Regions from separate parts of the Neobacillus sp. NRS-1170 genome, predicted to be linked through region 2. Evidence: riboswitches for the same ligand, from Rfam matches in the RefSeq annotation. Region 2 holds a riboswitch; each other region holds the start of a gene.
What was found. Region 2 has a riboswitch for S-adenosylmethionine ahead of metK (methionine adenosyltransferase). Riboswitches for the same ligand answer to the same signal wherever they lie in the genome.
Positions count from the first base shown of each region.

Region 1: another riboswitch for S-adenosylmethionine. It lies ahead of ACIFOT_RS27630 (LLM class flavin-dependent oxidoreductase); the one in region 2 lies ahead of metK (methionine adenosyltransferase).
Region 3: another riboswitch for S-adenosylmethionine. It lies ahead of ACIFOT_RS25315 (peptide-methionine (S)-S-oxide reductase); the one in region 2 lies ahead of metK (methionine adenosyltransferase).
Region 4: another riboswitch for S-adenosylmethionine. It lies ahead of mtnW (2,3-diketo-5-methylthiopentyl-1-phosphate enolase); the one in region 2 lies ahead of metK (methionine adenosyltransferase).

Region 1 is NZ_JBITPF010000076.1:77,897-82,489, reverse strand. Features, by position in the region: gene ACIFOT_RS27650 (branched-chain amino acid transporter permease) at 1-219, shown strand, start outside; gene ACIFOT_RS27645 (PaaI family thioesterase) at 252-707, shown strand; gene ACIFOT_RS27640 (CBO0543 family protein) at 746-1,264, opposite strand; gene ACIFOT_RS27635 (dihydrofolate reductase family protein) at 2,031-2,558, shown strand; SAM riboswitch class I at 2,722-2,825, shown strand; gene ACIFOT_RS27630 (LLM class flavin-dependent oxidoreductase) at 2,934-3,983, shown strand; gene ACIFOT_RS27625 (ATP-grasp domain-containing protein) at 3,999-4,593, shown strand, end outside.
Region 2 is NZ_JBITPF010000047.1:30,214-34,806, reverse strand. Features, by position in the region: gene pckA (phosphoenolpyruvate carboxykinase (ATP)) at 1-1,192, opposite strand, end outside; SAM riboswitch class I at 1,457-1,586, shown strand; gene metK (methionine adenosyltransferase) at 1,854-3,053, shown strand; gene asnB (asparagine synthase (glutamine-hydrolyzing)) at 3,267-4,593, shown strand, end outside.
Region 3 is NZ_JBITPF010000069.1:3,682-8,274, forward strand. Features, by position in the region: gene ACIFOT_RS25305 (MMPL family transporter) at 1-2,361, opposite strand, end outside; gene ACIFOT_RS25310 (TetR/AcrR family transcriptional regulator) at 2,545-3,075, opposite strand; gene ACIFOT_RS25315 (peptide-methionine (S)-S-oxide reductase) at 3,098-3,451, opposite strand; SAM riboswitch class I at 3,543-3,658, opposite strand; gene ACIFOT_RS25320 (electron transfer flavoprotein subunit alpha/FixB family protein) at 3,776-4,593, opposite strand, start outside.
Region 4 is NZ_JBITPF010000066.1:166,987-171,579, forward strand. Features, by position in the region: gene ACIFOT_RS24895 (1,2-dihydroxy-3-keto-5-methylthiopentene dioxygenase) at 1-528, opposite strand, end outside; gene ACIFOT_RS24900 (methylthioribulose 1-phosphate dehydratase) at 636-1,265, opposite strand; gene ACIFOT_RS24905 (2-hydroxy-3-keto-5-methylthiopentenyl-1-phosphate phosphatase) at 1,259-1,930, opposite strand; gene mtnW (2,3-diketo-5-methylthiopentyl-1-phosphate enolase) at 1,931-3,142, opposite strand; SAM riboswitch class I at 3,217-3,325, opposite strand; gene ACIFOT_RS24915 (pyridoxal phosphate-dependent aminotransferase) at 3,404-4,582, opposite strand.

The DNA.
Region 1 (4,593 bases), on a different contig from region 2:
TATGTACAGTATCTCGGAAAAGTGCTGCCATCGGCGGTCATCGGGCTTTTGGTCATTTATTGTTTTAAGGATGTAAGTTTACTATCTAGAAGCCATGGTATTCCTGAATTTATTGGAGTAGCGGTAGTTGCTCTGCTTCACATATGGAAGAAACAGATGCTTCTTTCAATAGCAGGGGGAACAATTATTTACATGATTTTGGTTCAAATGATTTTTTAATCCAATGCAAAAAATTCAAGGGGTGGGTAATTGTGAAGAATAAAATTGATGAGTATCAAATTTATGAACAACACTACGAACAAATTTATAAGCAAGTTAAAAACGATCCGTTTGCTCAGTCTTTAGGCATTCAGTTAACAAAATTTGAGTCAGGTTTTGCAGAAGCAATGCTAGATGTGCAAAGTCATATGGTAAATGCATATGGAACAGTACACGGAGCAGTTATTTATGCTTTAGCCGACCATGCATTTTCGGTAGCCTGTAATGCGTATGGAAAAACCTCGGTAGGACTCTCTACCACCATCAAGTTTATTGAAGCAGCTAAACCTGGAGACAAGATAGTGGCCTGTGCAACTGAGATTAAACGAAACTATCGTACCGGATTCTATCGAATCGATATTTATCATGAAAAAAATCTAATAGCAACCATGGAAGCAGTGTCCTATCGTAAGGACCATTATTTTATCGATCTTGATGAGCAAGTTTGAGTATTAATAAAACCGTTCCTCCGGCTTATGTAATAAGTTTATTTATCATTTAAAACAGGAACATGGAACCATAAAAGCAGAAACACTGTAATTGGGACTGACACCAAATACGCCCACATAGGACGTTTATGGTGTAGTATCAATATCGGTACCATAATACATGCAAAGACTATCGAACAGCCGTAAGTCCAACCGTGACTATAAACACATAAACCATTTAAAACCATAACTAATTCAAAACTTAACCATAACACAATCCATATGAATATATAGAACAGTCGCTTGAGTAAATTTTCATTAGGAAAACGGTATAAAAAGATAAGCATTGTGCTTGGATAAATCGCGAACATTATGAATAGGTTAGTGAGCAAATGATTGGGTAATAAATTGGGTGGATGCGGGTATGACCATAAGTGATAATTCCAAGTAAACAAGTTGTAAAGCATGTCACCCATAATGAAAAACTGGATAGTAGGTAAATAAAATCTATAGTTTTTCCAATCCCCCCACTTCCAAGCACATAAAATTGAAATAAAGCCAATTATAATAGTGAACATAATAACCACCAACTAAATTTCTGAAGATTTGTTCTAATAGGCTGGCGTAGTAGGTAAAGCCATTCTTAAAATTTGGTAGCATGCCGGTGCAGCCATTCAGTCAATTTATAATTTCCAAGCAGCATTAGAAGTAATACCGGATAGCTCAAAGCCGAGTGCCACAGTTTCCATTTTGTATAGTAAAAAAATCCAGATCTTAGTGCAGCAACTTCATATACAAGACAAAAAGCTGTCCAGCCAATTATGTACCCCCACTTGTAAAATTTTGTTTTTTTGAATGGAAAGTAATTTAAATAGATCGTATTTACAGGTGGGTATAGGAAAATGGGAAGAAATCCAGTCCATTGATTACCTGGTCCGATATAGCCGAACAGGTTTAATTTCAAATCTAATATCATATTTGAAAAATTCTCAAGCACAAGGGAAAATAACGTAGTAGACCAGATTTGCAGCCATGATATACGTTTAGGTATAAGGATTGCGATTGTGTAAAATATTATGAGCGATGAAATTAGGAGAAGTATATTTAATCCTCCATTCACATGGGTAGTTGTTCTAATTTTTATGTTTTTCTTTTTTATATATATCAATACCATTTTCAACAATCTGTGTAATGTTGCATCAGTTACATAACTTATTAATTTACATTCTGATACCTAAAAGTCTTTACACTTTTGCATGATTTCATCCTTTTTATATAATGACAAGTATTATCGAATAAAAGGATACTTATGTTTCATCTGAAACAAAGGAATGGAGATAATACATGAAAAAACAGCGAAACATTATTTTGTACATTGGTACTTCAATTGATGGCTATATTGCAAATGAGGATGGTACATTAGAATGGTTAGAATCAACTGAAGTAGAAGGAGATTCTGGCTACAATTCACTCCTTGAAAGAATTGACACTGTTGTAATGGGAAAAGGAACTTATGATGTCGTACGTGGATTTGATATCGATTATCCTTATAGCGATTATAAAAATTATGTGTTTTCTAAATCTGTAAGTGGCTCAGATGAATATGCATCATTTATTGATGAAGATATCAAAACTTTCATTAATAATATAAAACAAAAGCCTGGTAAAGATATATGGTTAATTGGTGGAGGAAATTTAGCTCGTGAATTTTTCAAAGAAAATTTAATTGATGAAATCCAACTGGCCATTGCACCTATTATTTTAGGGAAGGGAATTTCCCTATATAACGGAGATGATATCACTCAAAAATACACCTTAACCAAAGTAGAAAAATTAGGCCAGCTTGCTATGCTTCATTATATAAAAAAATAATTTTCATCAACTTTCCCTTTATTAGTAGGGGGAGTTTTTTTATCTTTTCATATAGACCGTGTTTAAAAGTTGTACATTTCGGGTTTAGAAATATTTTATTGACAATTCGAAGAATTTAAACTATTATCACATTAGTTAATTAAAAATTGAATGTACATTTTTCTTCTTATCCAGAGAGGTGGAGGGACTGGCCCTTTGAAGCCTCGGCAGCAGGTTCTTATGAATACTGTGCCAATTCCATCAAGCACATCGCTTGAAAGATGAGAAGAGAGTAATAAAACTCTCTTCTTAGGAGGAGAGTTTTTAATTTATAAATAAATCCTACTTAAATAATAGGAAAACTAGAGAATTAGAATAGTAGAGGAGAGAATACATATGAAATTTGGTTTTTGGTTACCGATTTTTGGAGGCTGGTTACGAAATGTGGAAGTTGAAAATATGCCTCCAACCTTTGAGTATACTAAAAAAGTCATCCAATCGGCTGAAAAGTGGGGATACTCGACTACTTTAATAGCTGAATTATATTTAAATGATATTAAAGGACCGGAGTATGATTCTCTTGAAGCTTGGTCTACAGCAGCAGCACTTGCGGCGGTGACGGAAAAAATTGAAATAATGACCGCGATACGCCCAGGTTTTCATAATCCTGCTGTAGCAGCAAAAATGGCAGCTAATATTGATCAAATCAGTAACGGCCGTTTTACTCTTAACGTTGTTTCAGCTTGGTGGGCAGAAGAAGCACGTCAATATGGAGGTATTTTTACAGAACATGATGAGCGTTATGCTCGTACCGAAGAGTTTATTGATGTACTAAAAGGTTTATGGACAGAAAAAACCTTCAATTATTCTGGTCAATTTTACGATTTAAAGGAAACCAAGCTTGCACCGAAACCTGTTCAAAGACCAAATCCGATTCTTTATGCAGGCGGTGAAAGTGAAAAAGGCAAGCAAACCATTGCAGAAAAATGTGATGCTTATGTTATGCACGGTGGAACAGTTGAAGAGATTGATCGAAAAATAGCCGATATGAAGGCACGCCGTGAACAAACTGGCAATAAGCCTTTTAGTTCTTTCGGAATGGCTGCTTATGTTATTTGCCGAGATACAGAAGAAGAGGCTCTGGCTGAGCTTGAAAAAATCACGACTGTGAAAGACACTAGCGGATATGCTGGCTTTAAGGATTTCACCACTAAATCACACTTAGAGCAACAAATCCAATTACAAGATTACTCTGTATCCAATCGCGGCCTGCGGCCGAACTTAGTTGGAACACCTGAGCAAATTGCAGATCGAATTATACAATATGAAGAAGCTGGCTTAAACCTATTGTTATTACAATTTTCACCTCAGCTAGAGGAAATGGAACGCTTTGCAAAGCAAGTTATGCCATTAGTTGAACAAAAACGTAGTTTAATAAAGAATTAGTGAGGGGACTTATAGATGAGCAAGGTATATGTGATACATGAAAATAGTGAGTGGACAGTCCATTTAACAAAAAGGTTAGAGGAACTTGGTGTTCCTTATGAAGAATGGCATTTAGACGAAGGAGCGCTAGATTTATCAAAAGAGCCGCCAGAAGGAATCTTCTATAGCCGTATGAGTGCATCTTCTCATACACGTGATCATCGTTTTGCAGCTGAATTTTCTGGGCAAGTATTAGCTTGGCTTGAAGCACATGGACGTACGGTGTTAAATGGAACGAGCGCTCTAAAGCTAGAAGTTAGTAAGGTTTTACAATATTTAGAGTTAAATAAGTATGGTGTTAAGACTCCAAAAACGATTGCAGCGGTTGGAAAACAAAACATTATAAAATCAGCCGAAGCATTTGCAGGACAGCCCTTTATTACGAAGCATAATCGTGCCGGTAAAGGCTTAGGTGTTCAATTATTCCATAGTGTAGAAGCTTTAAAAGCTTATGTAGAGGGACCAAATTTCGAAGAACCGGTCGATGGCATTACCCTTATTCAAGAATACATTCAATCTCCTGAAAGCTACATAACCCGCTGTGAGTTTGTAGGAGGAAACTTTGTTTATG
Region 2 (4,593 bases):
AGAAAGGCGCTCCAAAGCAAGTAGAGAAGGTTGCTTGTGGAGATGTGATTCCACGCTCGGTTCCGGCAAGCTTTGATGTATAACCGCTTAAGAAATGGTACATTGCTTGCTCTTTCGTTAATTTTGCAATTGGAGGCAAAACTCCAAAGGCATCTGCAGTTAAAAATACAATTGTATTTGGATGCCCTGCGACGCTTGGCAGAACAATATTATCTATCGCCTGAATTGGATAGGCTGCTCTTGTATTTTCAGTTAATGTTCCATCATCATAATCCGGGATTCTGGATTCTTGGTTAACCGTAACATTCTCAAGCACAGTACCGAAACGAATGGCATCGAAAATTTGCGGTTCTTTCTCACGGGTAAGGTTAATACATTTCGCATAGCAGCCGCCTTCAATATTAAAAACGCCATTGGAAGACCAGCCATGCTCATCATCGCCGATAAGCTTTCGATTTGGATCTGCTGAAAGGGTAGTTTTTCCCGTACCGGACAAACCAAAGAATAATGCCACATCCCCTTCAAGCCCAACATTCGCAGAACAGTGCATCGAAAAAATATTGTTTTCAGGAAGCAAATAATTCATAACAGAGAAAATTGATTTTTTCATTTCACCGGCATATTCCGTTCCACCGATTAACACAATGCGTTGTTCAAATGAAATAATAATAAAGGTTTCTGAGTTTGTGCCATCTACAGCTGGGTCTGCCTTGAAATTAGGAGCAGAGATTACCGTAAAGCCTGCTTCATGTTCGAGCAATTCGTCTTCCGTTGGACGAATGAACAGCTGGTGAGCGAATAAATTATGCCATGCAAATTCATTTACGACTTGAATTGGCAGCTGCGATTTTTTATCGGCTCCGGCAAAACCTTTGAATACAAAGAGCTCATTTTGTTCCTTTAAGTACTCTAATACCTTTTGATAGAGGTTAGTAAATACTTCTTCGGAAATAGGCTGATTGGATCCCCAAGCGATTTTATCCTTTGTTGAATTTTCAACGACAATAAATTTATCTTGCGGTGAACGTCCTGTATACTTGCCTGTGGAAACACGAACTGCACCAGTTGAAGTTAAGGATCCTTCATTTCGGTTTAGAATTTTTTCAACTAACTGAGGAACTGATAATTGAACTTGGACATTATTTTCTTTAAGTAATTGCTTTAATTCATTGGGAATATGAACAGAATTCATTTTTAATTAACCATCCTTTTTATTTAATTTAAAATGGCGATTATTATATCGATTAGTATAACACATTTATAAAATTAGTCTATACTATTTAATTATTTCAAGTTGTATTTTATACATTATTCAGGGAATAAGCAAAAAGAAAATATTTATATCATGAAATTAAAATATTTTTATATTTATAGCCATTTGCATGGTAAAAGTTTCATAAATATCGATTGACACCCTTCAATATTGTAGGGTATGATTTTAATTTGAACGGATACTCTCTTATCCCGAGCTGGTGGAGGGACAGGCCCTATGAAACCCAGCAACCTGCAAACGAAGAATGGTTTTGTTTTATTTTTCGGGCAAAGGTGCTAAACCTGAGGCAAGGCTTGACCTTGAACGATAAGAGTGAAAGGCACGCAAACATTTGCACTCAACCTTTCCTCATGCGATGGAAAGGTTTTTTGTTTTTCGTGCTACATAATCGCTTTTTGTTTATCCCATCGTGAGAATCTTCAGCCGGGTTTATTATTAATACTGTGTTTATTAATAAAATACCCGTGTTTATTTCATACTACTAAGGGAATGAGTTCCGTATCAACCCGAGGTTAAACTAACAAGGTAACATAACCCCACACATAACCTCACTTTATTCAATAATATAGGAGGAATTCAGATGTCAACAAAACGTCGTTTGTTCACTTCTGAATCAGTAACTGAAGGTCATCCTGACAAGATCTGTGACCAAATTTCTGATTCCATTTTAGATGCTATTTTAGCAAAGGATGCTAATGCCCGTGTTGCGGCTGAAACTTCCGTAACAACAGGCTTAGTACTTGTAGCTGGGGAAATCACCACTTCTACTTATGTGGATATTCCAAAAATTGTTCGCGAAACAGTTAGGGAAATTGGTTACACTCGTGCAAAGTACGGCTTTGATGCGGAAACTTGTGCCGTATTAACATCGATTGATGAACAGTCTCCAGACATTGCAATGGGGGTTGACCAAGCGCTGGAAGCTCGTGAAGGACTAATGTCTGATGAGCAAATCGAAGCAATTGGTGCAGGGGACCAAGGTTTAATGTTTGGCTTTGCATGTAATGAAACAAAAGAGTTAATGCCTCTTCCAATTTCACTTGCTCATAAGCTGTCACGCCGTTTAACAGAAGTTCGTAAAGAGGAGCTTTTACCTTATCTACGTCCTGACGGTAAAACACAAGTTACCGTTGAATATGATGAGAACGATAAACCAGTTCGCATAGATACAATTGTTATTTCGACGCAGCATCACCCAGAAGTTTCGCTCGAGCAGATCCAGCGAAACCTTAAAGAATATGTGATTAATCCAGTTGTTCCCAATGAACTAATTGATGAAAATACTAAATACTTTATTAACCCGACTGGCCGTTTTGTTATCGGCGGACCACAAGGGGATGCAGGCTTGACAGGACGCAAAATCATTGTTGATACTTACGGCGGTTATGCTCGTCATGGCGGCGGTGCTTTCTCTGGTAAGGATCCAACAAAAGTTGACCGTTCTGCCGCTTATGCAGCACGTTATGTAGCAAAAAATATCGTTGCAGCAGGTCTTGCTGATAAGGTTGAAGTACAGCTTGCTTATGCAATCGGTGTAGCAAGACCAGTTTCCATTTCTGTGGATACTTTTGGCACAGGTAAAGTAAGCGAAGATGTTTTAGTTGATCTTGTAGATGCAAACTTTGACCTTCGCCCAGCTGGCATTATCAACATGCTCGGACTTCGCCGCCCAATTTATAAGCAAACAGCTGCTTATGGACACTTTGGCCGTACAGATGTTGATCTTCCTTGGGAGCGTACTGATAAAGCTCAAACATTACGTGAGCAAGCAAATCTATAATTAGTCTGATAAGGAGTTGCATATATATGTAACTCCTTTTATTTATTAGAGTCTATTTTAATATAGGGCGGGTTTAAGTAGGTCGAAAGAAGTGAAAAATGATTGTACTTGATTTTCCTCAAGTTCACAGTTCCATTTTAAAAAAAAAGTGGTAGTATAAGAGAGTATGTTTTTTAGCAAGGATATTTTGAACTGGAGTAGGTGAGGTACATAATGTGTGGTTTTATCGGTTGTGTACACGACAAAACACAAAGCTATAGTGATGAACAAAAACAACTATTTAAAAATATGAACGATATTATAACCCATCGCGGGCCTGATGATGATGGTTTTTATTATGATGACCATATTCAATTTGGCTTCCGCCGCTTGAGTATTATTGATATTGAATCAGGACATCAGCCGCTGACCTATGAAAATGAGCGCTATTGGATTATTTTTAACGGCGAAATCTATAACTATGTAGAGCTTCGTGAAGAGCTTCTCAATGAGGGCTTAAAATTTGCGACAAGTTCAGATACAGAGGTTATAATCGCTCTTTACAGCCACTTGAAGGAAAAAGCAGTGGAAAAGCTGCGCGGCATGTTTGCCTTTGTCATTTGGGATAAACAAGAGCAATCGCTTTACGGGGCACGCGACCCGTTTGGAATCAAACCGTTCTTCTATTTTGAAGACGGCGAAAGAACGTTCTTTGCTTCTGAGAAAAAAAGTATTCTCCTTGCATTAGAAAACGATGTGCTAAATTTTGATTCCTTACAGCATTATTTAACCTATCAATTTGTCCCTGAGCCAAACACCCTGTCAGAAGGAATTAAAAAGCTCGAGCCCGGACATTATTTTACAAAGAAAACCGGCTCTAAAATGGAAATGAAGCGTTATTGGAAGGCACATTTTAAGCCAGTTCAGAAATCAGAAAATGATTTCGTCAAAGAAATCCGTGACATCCTATTTGATTCAGTCGAGAAGCATATGCGAAGCGATGTTCCAGTCGGCTCCTTCCTTTCCGGCGGAATCGATTCTTCTATAATTGCGTCCATTGCCAAGCAATTTCATCCTGCAATCAAAACCTTCTCTGTAGGCTTTGAGCATAATGGATTTAGTGAAATTGATGTTGCCAAAGAGACAGCCGAGAAGCTGGGCGTGGAAAATATCAGCTATGTGATTACTCCTGAGGAATATATGAATGAAGTTCCAAAAATCATGTGGCATATGGATGATCCACTTGCAGACCCTGCCTGCGTACCGTTATACTTTGTAGCTCGCGAAGCGCGGAAGCATGTTACGGTTGTACTTTCAGGTGAAGGTGCAGATGAGTTGTTCGGCGGATACAATATTTACCGCGAACCGCAATCGTTAGAGGTATTTAATAAAATTCCGAGAGTCGGTAAGGTGCTATTAAAAGGGATCGCTAATATGATGCCTGAAGGCACGAAAGGCAAAAGTTTTATCGAACGCGGCGTGACACCGATGGAAGAGCGCTATATCGGAAATGCCAAAATGTTCACCGAAGAGGAAAAACGAGAACTTTTAAATGTGTACC
Region 3 (4,593 bases), on a different contig from region 2:
AATCTTTCTATCATTGGACATGAATGCATCTAATGATTTTTCAAAATTCTTGTCCGTCAAAGCTTCCTTCGGCATAAAGAAGGTTTTATTTCCTTTATATTGCGTTAAGAAACCGTTCGTTTGCCCAAGCCCATCAGAAATTTGCTTTAGTCCGCCGTTTACATCCGATAGTTTTTGTCCAAAGACACTGAAACCATTGAGCCCGTCTGCCAGCTGCTGCTGACCCGATTTCATTTGTCCAAGACCATCCGTTACTTTGTTCATATTCGTTACGATTGTGCCTATTCCTGAAGAAGTTTTACCAAGTCCTGCTTCAATTTCTTTCAAGCCAGCTGCCATTTTGGATAAACCGCTGCTCATGCTTGAAAGATTTCTATTGGCTTCTGCAAAACCGGCAGTTACGGCATTGTAATTATCATTTAAAACTTTAATACCTTCAGGAGTAATTGGACTTAACGATGTTGATAACTGTTCGATGGTTTGCTTCAATGCCTGGTAATTGGCATCACTATTGGCATTGGCATAACTCTGACCCAAGCCAGTTATCATCGATTGCATTTGAGAGAGTGCACTTTTAACACCCAGAAGAGCCTGTGCTGCAGATTGGTAGTTGGTCCCCATCTCTTTGTATCCAGCCTGCATTTTACCATAATTATCAGCTAACACGGCAACGCCGCTGCTCATCTTTGAGAGATTGGTTTCGATGTTTGCTATACCATTGCTGATCGTTTGTGAATTACTTGACCCATTTTCGATACCAGCTTGTATTTGCTTTAATCCATTGGTTAAGGCGTTCATCCCATCTTGAAGCGTTGCTGTACCCTCAACCATTTGAGTGACCTTCGAAAAGTCAGCTGATCCGAGCTTTTCTTGCGCCTGCTTTAACCCATTATTGATTTGATCGACACCATTTTGCGTTTTGGAAATGCCATCCGTAACCGATCCCATTTGACTATCGACATAAAAACCATCAATTGGTTTCCCTTGAGGCTGTGTAACCGAAGAAACCTGCTTCACTCCCTTAATAGCCTTGATGCTTTCCGTTACGTTATCAACAACCGCAAGCGATTCATTATTATCTAATGCTGAACTATTTTCAATGACAACGGTCGCAGGCATTGCCTGGCCCTTGCCAAAATGGTCCGCAATGATATGAAAGCCCTTTGTAGAAGGATAGCGATTTCCAAGTTCTCCAATCGTATCAAAGTTAAGTTTTTGTTGGTGGAAATACACCATCGGTCCCAGGATTAAAACGATAAGGATCACCGTTATTAATGGACGCTTTGTCGCAAAGGAGGATGTTGCTCCCCAGAATTTGTTTTCCTTATGACCGCCGCCTGCATTCTTGGAAGGCCAGAAAAGTTTATTGCCAAGAACTTTCATCATGAAAGGTGTTAAGGTCAGAATTTCAAGCAATAGGATCGTTACACCGATTGCCACAACCACACCAGATTTATAGATCGGTGATTCCGCAAAAACAAGGGCAAGGAATGCAATAAATACCGTGAGTATACTATAAGCAATCGTTTTCCCCGCCGTTTTATAGGTTCTGATGATCGATTCATCTATCGAGTGCCCATGGGATAGTTCCTCCCTAAATCGATTAAACAGAAGGATGTTGTAATCCGTACCTATTCCAAAGAGGATAAGCACTAAGAGCATTTGGGTAAGACTTGTAATCGGAAATCCTGCCTTATCAATTAATTGAGCGGCAATTCCCATGGAAACAAGATAGGAAAAGGCTACCGTCACTAAGGAAATCAAAGGCGTTACCACTGACCTAAACGCAATAATAAGCACAACTAAAATAAAGATCACGGTCAATGCAGCGCTCTTCTCAACTCCTGATACAGAAGCTTTTAGATAATCATTATTGATAAAATCTTCTCCGCTAAGATAGTACTTAACAGGTACTTTATAAAGTTTGCTATCAAAATCTTTTTTTATATCGTCCACTTCTCTTGATTTCTTATCAATCTTAAAACTCACCATAAGAGTCGTGCCATCTTTAGAAACCAAAGAGCTTTTTGCTTCTGGCATACTAAAAGGGTCGATCATATCGGTAATACCAAGTTCTTTGTTGCTATCGCTGATTGACTTTACTGCATCACCGATTTTTTCCATTTCCTCATTAGAGATTTTATTTTTATCATAAAAAACGATAAGGTTGTTCGTCCCTTTGGTAGTATCCATCTTTTTGAGGATATTGTCTGCTATGACCGAAGGGCTTTCATTCCCCGTTCCTTGCTGTCCTTTTTGCCGCAGTATGGCATTGATGTCGGGCTGAATGACTGTAAGCACTATTGTAGCAATCAGCCATAAAGCAAATATAGCCCAACGGCCTTTTATGATTGATCTCACCCTACTTGTTCCCTCCTATTTTGAATAAAATGTTTATTTTTCCTGTTGGTCTTCTTTCAGAAAAAACAAAACATCATCGATTTCCCTCTTCACATTAGTCACTATAGCAAGGGATTAGGAAGGGTTCAAAAACCAAAATGGAACGAGTGCATCAAAATAATACATTATTATCATTTTGTATTATTACAACATTACCTGGTTGAAGATTTCGAATAGCTCTTCTTTCTTATAATTATATTCTTTACTAACCCAATTCTGTAAAATGGTTATAAAGGAAGTGGCATATAAATCACACATGACCTCAGGATACTTCGATTGATTGATTTTTGTGGAAATCGGATCATTCTCTGTTTTTGAATGTTCACGTAAAATATCACTGGCAGTTTTAACCATGCTTTTGAAAAATATATGCCCATCCGATCCCAATAACGTATTTTCAAATAACACAAAATGTTCATCTACATAATCGACTAATAATCTAAACGTGTCAGTATTACACTCCTTATTTAATTTAATAATCTCTTCAGATAAATGATAAATAAAATCTCTTAGCAAGCTATATTTATCTTCATAATAACGATAAAAAGACGTGCGATGAATTAACGCATCATCACATATATCTTGAATCGTGATATGTGAGAATCGTTTTGTTTGTAAAACACGCATAAAACTTTGTATGATTTGGCGCCGTGTGCGCTCAGTCGTATAGTTCATAGTACACATCCCTATCATGAATTCAAAAGCTAATATGCTCCCATACTGGAGTAATTTCTGTAATAATTTCATTATTTAATATATGTTGCAGCTCGTTTTTCTTTTGCTTAGCTACTGTAACTTGATGAAGATCAGAAAAGAAAATGAAGGATTGATTTTTATATAGCTGACCTTCTCTTGCTGTTGGGTCATGTAAATCAAAAAACAATTCTACAAGTTCATCATAAGATACTTTCCACGGATTAAACCATATTTCAACAATCTTTACATTTGAGTCTTTTAGATATCCAGTTCGAACCTTTTCAATCCCACGATTTCCTGTAATAAATGCTTTTTGACTAAAAAATTCGCTTGCACCAAACACTGCTCTTTCCATTTAATATCGCTCCTTCAGAGCGATAAGCCTTCTTTCCATTCAAAAAACCTCTCTTTGATTAAAAGAGAGGTTGGTATGATGAAATACTTTCCTCTCATCTTTCAAAGGTTATCACCTTTGCAGGAATTAGCACCGTTTCAAGTCAATATTTTGACTGATGGTTGCCGGGTTTCATAGGGCCTGTCCCTCTACCACTCTGGATAAGAAGTTTATCGCTATTTATTTTTAATAACAATAACACCAGCTTAACTGAAATTCAAGTATTAAATAAAAAAACAAAGGTGGGACCTAACTAACCCCACCTTTCTGTTTTACAAAATTACTTCATCCTTCGCTGGTGCTGCTTACCTTTTCTCTAGATAAAGCATTTTGAAACTGTTCGATTAGTATAGGAACGATTTCAAAGGCATCGCCAACAATTCCATAATGACAGTTTTGAAAAATAGGGGCTTCTTTGTCCTTATTAATGGCAATTATTAAACCGGAATTTTTCATTCCCACAATATGTTGAATCGCACCAGAAATTCCAATCGCAAAATAGATTTTTGGCGTCACTGTCACACCAGTTTGCCCTACTTGATGTGCGTGTTCGATCCAACCTGCTTCCACCACATCTCGGCTGGCACCAACCGCTCCTCCGACGGTTTTCGCCAATTGGTGGATTAACTGAAATCCCTCGAAGCTCCCTAATCCTTTCCCGCCGGCAACAATGATGTCCGCCTCGTCGATTCTAACTTTCTTTACCGTTTCCTTGACTATTTCCAAGACTTTTGTCCGAATATCTTCTTCCTTTAGGGATATTGTTTCTTCAACAATCTTCCCTGTTCTCCCTGCTTGCGGGGTCAGCGCCTTCATGACTTTGGCGCGAACCGTCGCCATTTGCGGCCGATACTTTTTACATAAAATGGTCGCCATAATATTTCCGCCAAAAGCCGGTCTGCTCGCCAATAGTAACCCCGTTTCCTCTTCCACATCCAGCTCTGTCGTATCCGCCGTCAACCCAGTCGGCATATCGGTGGCAACAGCGCTTGCCAGGTCTTTTCCAGTCGAGGTGGCACCGAAAAGGATAATTTCCGGTTTATATTTTTCCGTGCAATCCAGAAGGGCCCCCATGAAGGATTCGGTTCGATAATCTTTAAAGA
Region 4 (4,593 bases), on a different contig from region 2:
ATTTACTTTTATTTTTTCATAAATTGGCACCCAGCCTTCAGTTGTCACAAAGATACGCACCGCGACTACTTTACGATCTGCCTCTAAAGTAAAATAATGTCTTGTATTTTCAGGAACTGAAATCAAGTCTCCTGGATTCAAATGGACTTCAAAAAACTCACCATCTTTTCCTTGGATGACAAAAACACCATGCCCGCTAACAATGAAGCGGACTTCATCATCTGTATGATGGTGCTCGTTCTTAAAGTTTGTCAACAATACATCAAGATTAGGTGTATGTTCTGATAAGGAGATGACATCCTGAGCTTTATAGCCTCTTCTCGTGGAAATATCAGCAATTTCTCCTACAAAGGTATTTAAAATTTCTTCTTTTTCTTCATCACTTAATAAATACTTTTCCACTAGTGATGAAGGAAGTTTGCTAATATCCCAATTTTCATAAATTACTTCCTGAGACGCAAGAAAGCTTGAGACCTCCTCATGTTCGCGAAGTTGGTCCAGTTTGTTTTGAAATGTAATATATGCCATTTTTCATCTCTCCCCTTTAAAATATTGGCAGTGTTAAACTAGTCTGTTGATTTCCGCTCCAATCAACTGGGTAAAAAATCAACAGGAACCTTTAACACTGCTAAATATTAAACGACTTTAAATAATTGATATGGTTTATGTTCTAGCAAGCGTAATTGATAGCGAAATAAGAATTCGGAGGCTTCAAGTATTTTCTTAGCTTCAAAAGCGTTTCTTCCCCAAACTGTAATGCCATGGTTTCGGATTAAGACGGCGCCAGTATCGCCGGAAACATGTTCGGAAAATTCATTTGCAAGCATTGGGATATGGGCATAATTCCGAATAATCGGTATTTTCAGGACAGCATCCTCTTCCCATTTATCAAAAGCCTTTATCAGTTCTTGCCCTTTTAAGGTTACTTCGCCATTGTCACCATATACTTCTGAAATGACATTATTATCAATCGTATGGACATGGAGACTGCAGCCTGCATTAGTCTTACGGTATATCTCAACATGAAGCAAGGTTTCCGCGGAAGGCTTTAAATGGTTTTCTTCTACTGCATGGCCAAATTCGTCAACGAGTAAGAAATCCTCGTCTGTCCGCTTGCGCTTATCTTTCCCACTTGCTGTTACCAAAAATCGAAGCGGGTGATCACTAACCTTAATTGCCAGGTTTCCACTTGTCCCCATAAACCAATCCCGCTCAGCTAATTCATCCTTTACATCAGCTAATTCATTCCATCTTTCCTTTAGCATGATATTTCACCCACCTCAATTCTTTTTTTTATCTCCTCAATACAATCAAAGAACGTATGAAATTCCCGGTGGTTTATCCCCCACTCTAGGCATTTCTCCTGTAACAAATCTCTTGCCAATACAAAATCGGCATGCTTTGCAGCTTCAAGATCCGTTACGGAGTCTCCGATGACAATCCTAAAGCTATTTTTATGATTCAAATGACGAATGATGCTCGGTTTACAGCAGCCGCAATCATTTTTACATAAAGGATCACAAGTATGCGGCCAAAGAATCTGAATTCCTTCTTCAGAAAAATCAGATTTGTTGCAATATACTCCTGTAAATGGCCCATAATCAGCTAGAATTGGATAAATAAAGAAGTCGATTCCACCACTTACAATATAGAGGGGAATTCCTTCCTCATGTGCAAATGCAACAAACTCTTTAAAACCTGCACGAATTTTCGCATTTTCAATCGCAAATTTTGTTATTTCATCTTTTCTATCACTTGGTAACAGAGAAAATAACTTACCTACACCTTTGCAAATTGAAAATTGACGGGATAGAATCTGATTTTTTATTTCCTCCCATCCTGGAGGTGCAAATTTTTCCATGATGGCAATGATATTATCACTTTCCGTTATCGTCCCATCAAAATCACAATAAATGACTGGCATGGCCATTTACACTGTCACCTCGGCATTCCCCCATAACTGCAATGCCTTTTTGAGTTCTGGGAACTGTTCAGCTCCTTGGGCTAACAGTTTCCCTTGGAGGTTTGTTTCGATTGCCTGACGGAATGCTAAGCCTCCGCCACGTGCACCATCTGGATGACCATGGACGCCGCCGCCTGCGTTAATGACTGAATCGATACCAAAGTCACGAATTAATAATGGAACGAGTCCTGGGTGGATTCCAGCGGAAGGAACCGGGAATGCCCTTATGAAGGTATCCTCTTGCGTTAATTCGCTGGCAATCGCGAGCGCAGATTTTTTTTCCAATGCTACAGTTCCATATGGAGATGGAAATAGTGATAAATCTGCACCCGCATACCTTAGCAGCTTACCAAGCAGCAAGGAATGGGATAATCCATATTCAAGAGACGATGTTAAAGCCCCGCTGACTGCTGGATGGGCCATAAGCGGAAGACCTATTTCATCGTCCTCTCTTAATTCTTGAAGAACATCGAGCCCATATGAAAACACATTAAAAAGTAAAAGGTCTGCTCCAAGTTCTGCTGCCTTCCTTGCTTTATCCCTTAACTGAGAAGTTCTGCCTGTCAGATTAACAGCGTAAAGCGTTTTTTGGCCCGTCTCATCATAGACCTCTTTTAACACCTCTTTCCCTGCAGCGATTCTTTTTTCAAATGGTGTTAGTGTATTTTCAAAAAGAATTTCGTCATCTTTAACAAAATCGACACCACCAAGTGCCTGCTGCCTAAGCTGTTCGGCTAAAAAAGAAAGATCTTTACCAAGAACTCCTTTAAAGATGCTCATTAATAGCGGTCTATCATATACGTTTAATTTCGATCTAATCCCCTCAATCCCAAATTTCGGTCCTGGGAATAAACGCTTTATATTTTCGGCAAACTCTAAATCCAGTAATTTTATTTTTCCATCCAAAGAAAGTTTTCCAAAAACAGTTGTTAAAATCGCCGGTATATCATTTGAAAAATTAAGTGTCGGATAGGCAATACGAATCAAGGATTGATTTTCTTTTTCCGAGTGAATTCCCTCGATGGAAACGACCCTTCCCTTATGCTTTCGTAATTGGTTTTGTTCGAGTTCGGGCAAATTTGTCCATGAACCCACTGTCAGTCCTAGAGCAATTTCCTCTGCCTTTTTGTCTGGATTTTTTTCATCATGCAGTAAATATTTAGCGATTAATTCGGACATTATTACACTTCCTTTCGTAAAAACATAAAAAACCTCTTCGAAAAGAAGAGGTTAGCGGTTACCAAACTAACATCTTCTCATCTATCAGCTGCTCGCTGCAAGAATTAGCACCGTGCTTAAAAATGATTTAAGTCGGTTGCCGGGCTTCATTGGGCTAGTCCCTCCGCCTGCTCTTGATAAGAAAACGATTCGTAATATTCATTATTTTCACATTGGTTAACTTTAGTTTGGATTATCCCAAGAAAGAAATAAAATGTCAACCTATTTTTCAAAAATTTCTAAACAACTAATTCTTCTGACAGCTTCCCTTAGCCGCTCCTCCGTTGATAATAGTCCAACACGGACAAAACCTTCTCCATATTGACCGAAGCCAATACCTGGAGCAACCATAATATGTGCCTGTTCTAGAAGAATGTTAGCGAATTCCTCTGATGTTAGTCCATTGGGGACCTTTAACCATGCAAAAAAGGAGCCTTTAGGTGCGGTAACATCCCAGCCTAGTGATCGCAATCCGTCAATTAGGACATTCCTTCTTCTCTCATAAAGCTGATTTAATTCCTTTACACAATCTTGTGATGCAGTTAAGGCTTCAGCTGCAGCCTCCTGGACAGCACCAAATAAACTTACATATAGATGATCCTGCAAAAGCTCGATGGCCGAAATAACACTTTCATTTCCTACAGCAAACCCTACTCGCCAGCCGGCCATATTATAGGTTTTGGAAAGTGTATAAATTTCGATACCCACATCTTTTGCTCCTTCCACCTGCAGAAAGCTGATTGGTTTTTTTCCGTCAAAACCTATTGCCCCATAGGCAAAGTCATGGACAACGCAAATATCATTTTTACTGGCAAGCTTAACTGTGTCCTCAAAAAATTCAGCCGTAGCAGTTGCTCCTGTCGGATTATTAGGATAATTGAGGAACATTAATTTAGCACGAGATAATATTTCCGATGACAGTTCCTCATAATCTGGTAAGAAATGATTACTCTCTCTTAATGGCATCATCGCCATTTCAGCTTGGGCAAGGGCAACACCAGACCAATAATCGGGATAGCCTGGATCTGGGACCAGAATGGTATCACCAGGGTTTAACAAACACTGAGGTGTTTCTACCAGGCCAGCTTTGCCACCAAAAAGAATGGCGACTTCTTTATCGGGATTAAGGGTAACTCCATATTCTCTCAAATAATATTCTGCGGCAGCCTGTTTTAAATATTGATGTCCTTGGAAGGGCGAATATTTATGGTTGATGGGATTGGCTGCTGCTTCCTGAAGCTTCGCAACAATATGCCCGGGTGTAGGCTGGTCAGGATTTCCTTGTCCTAAATTAATAACATCATAGCCTTGTTCAAGATATTGACCAACTTTTTTCACAAGGGAGGCAAAAAATTGTTTTGGCAGACTATTTAAAAGATTTGATGACGGAAATTGTTTCAATACTCTCACCT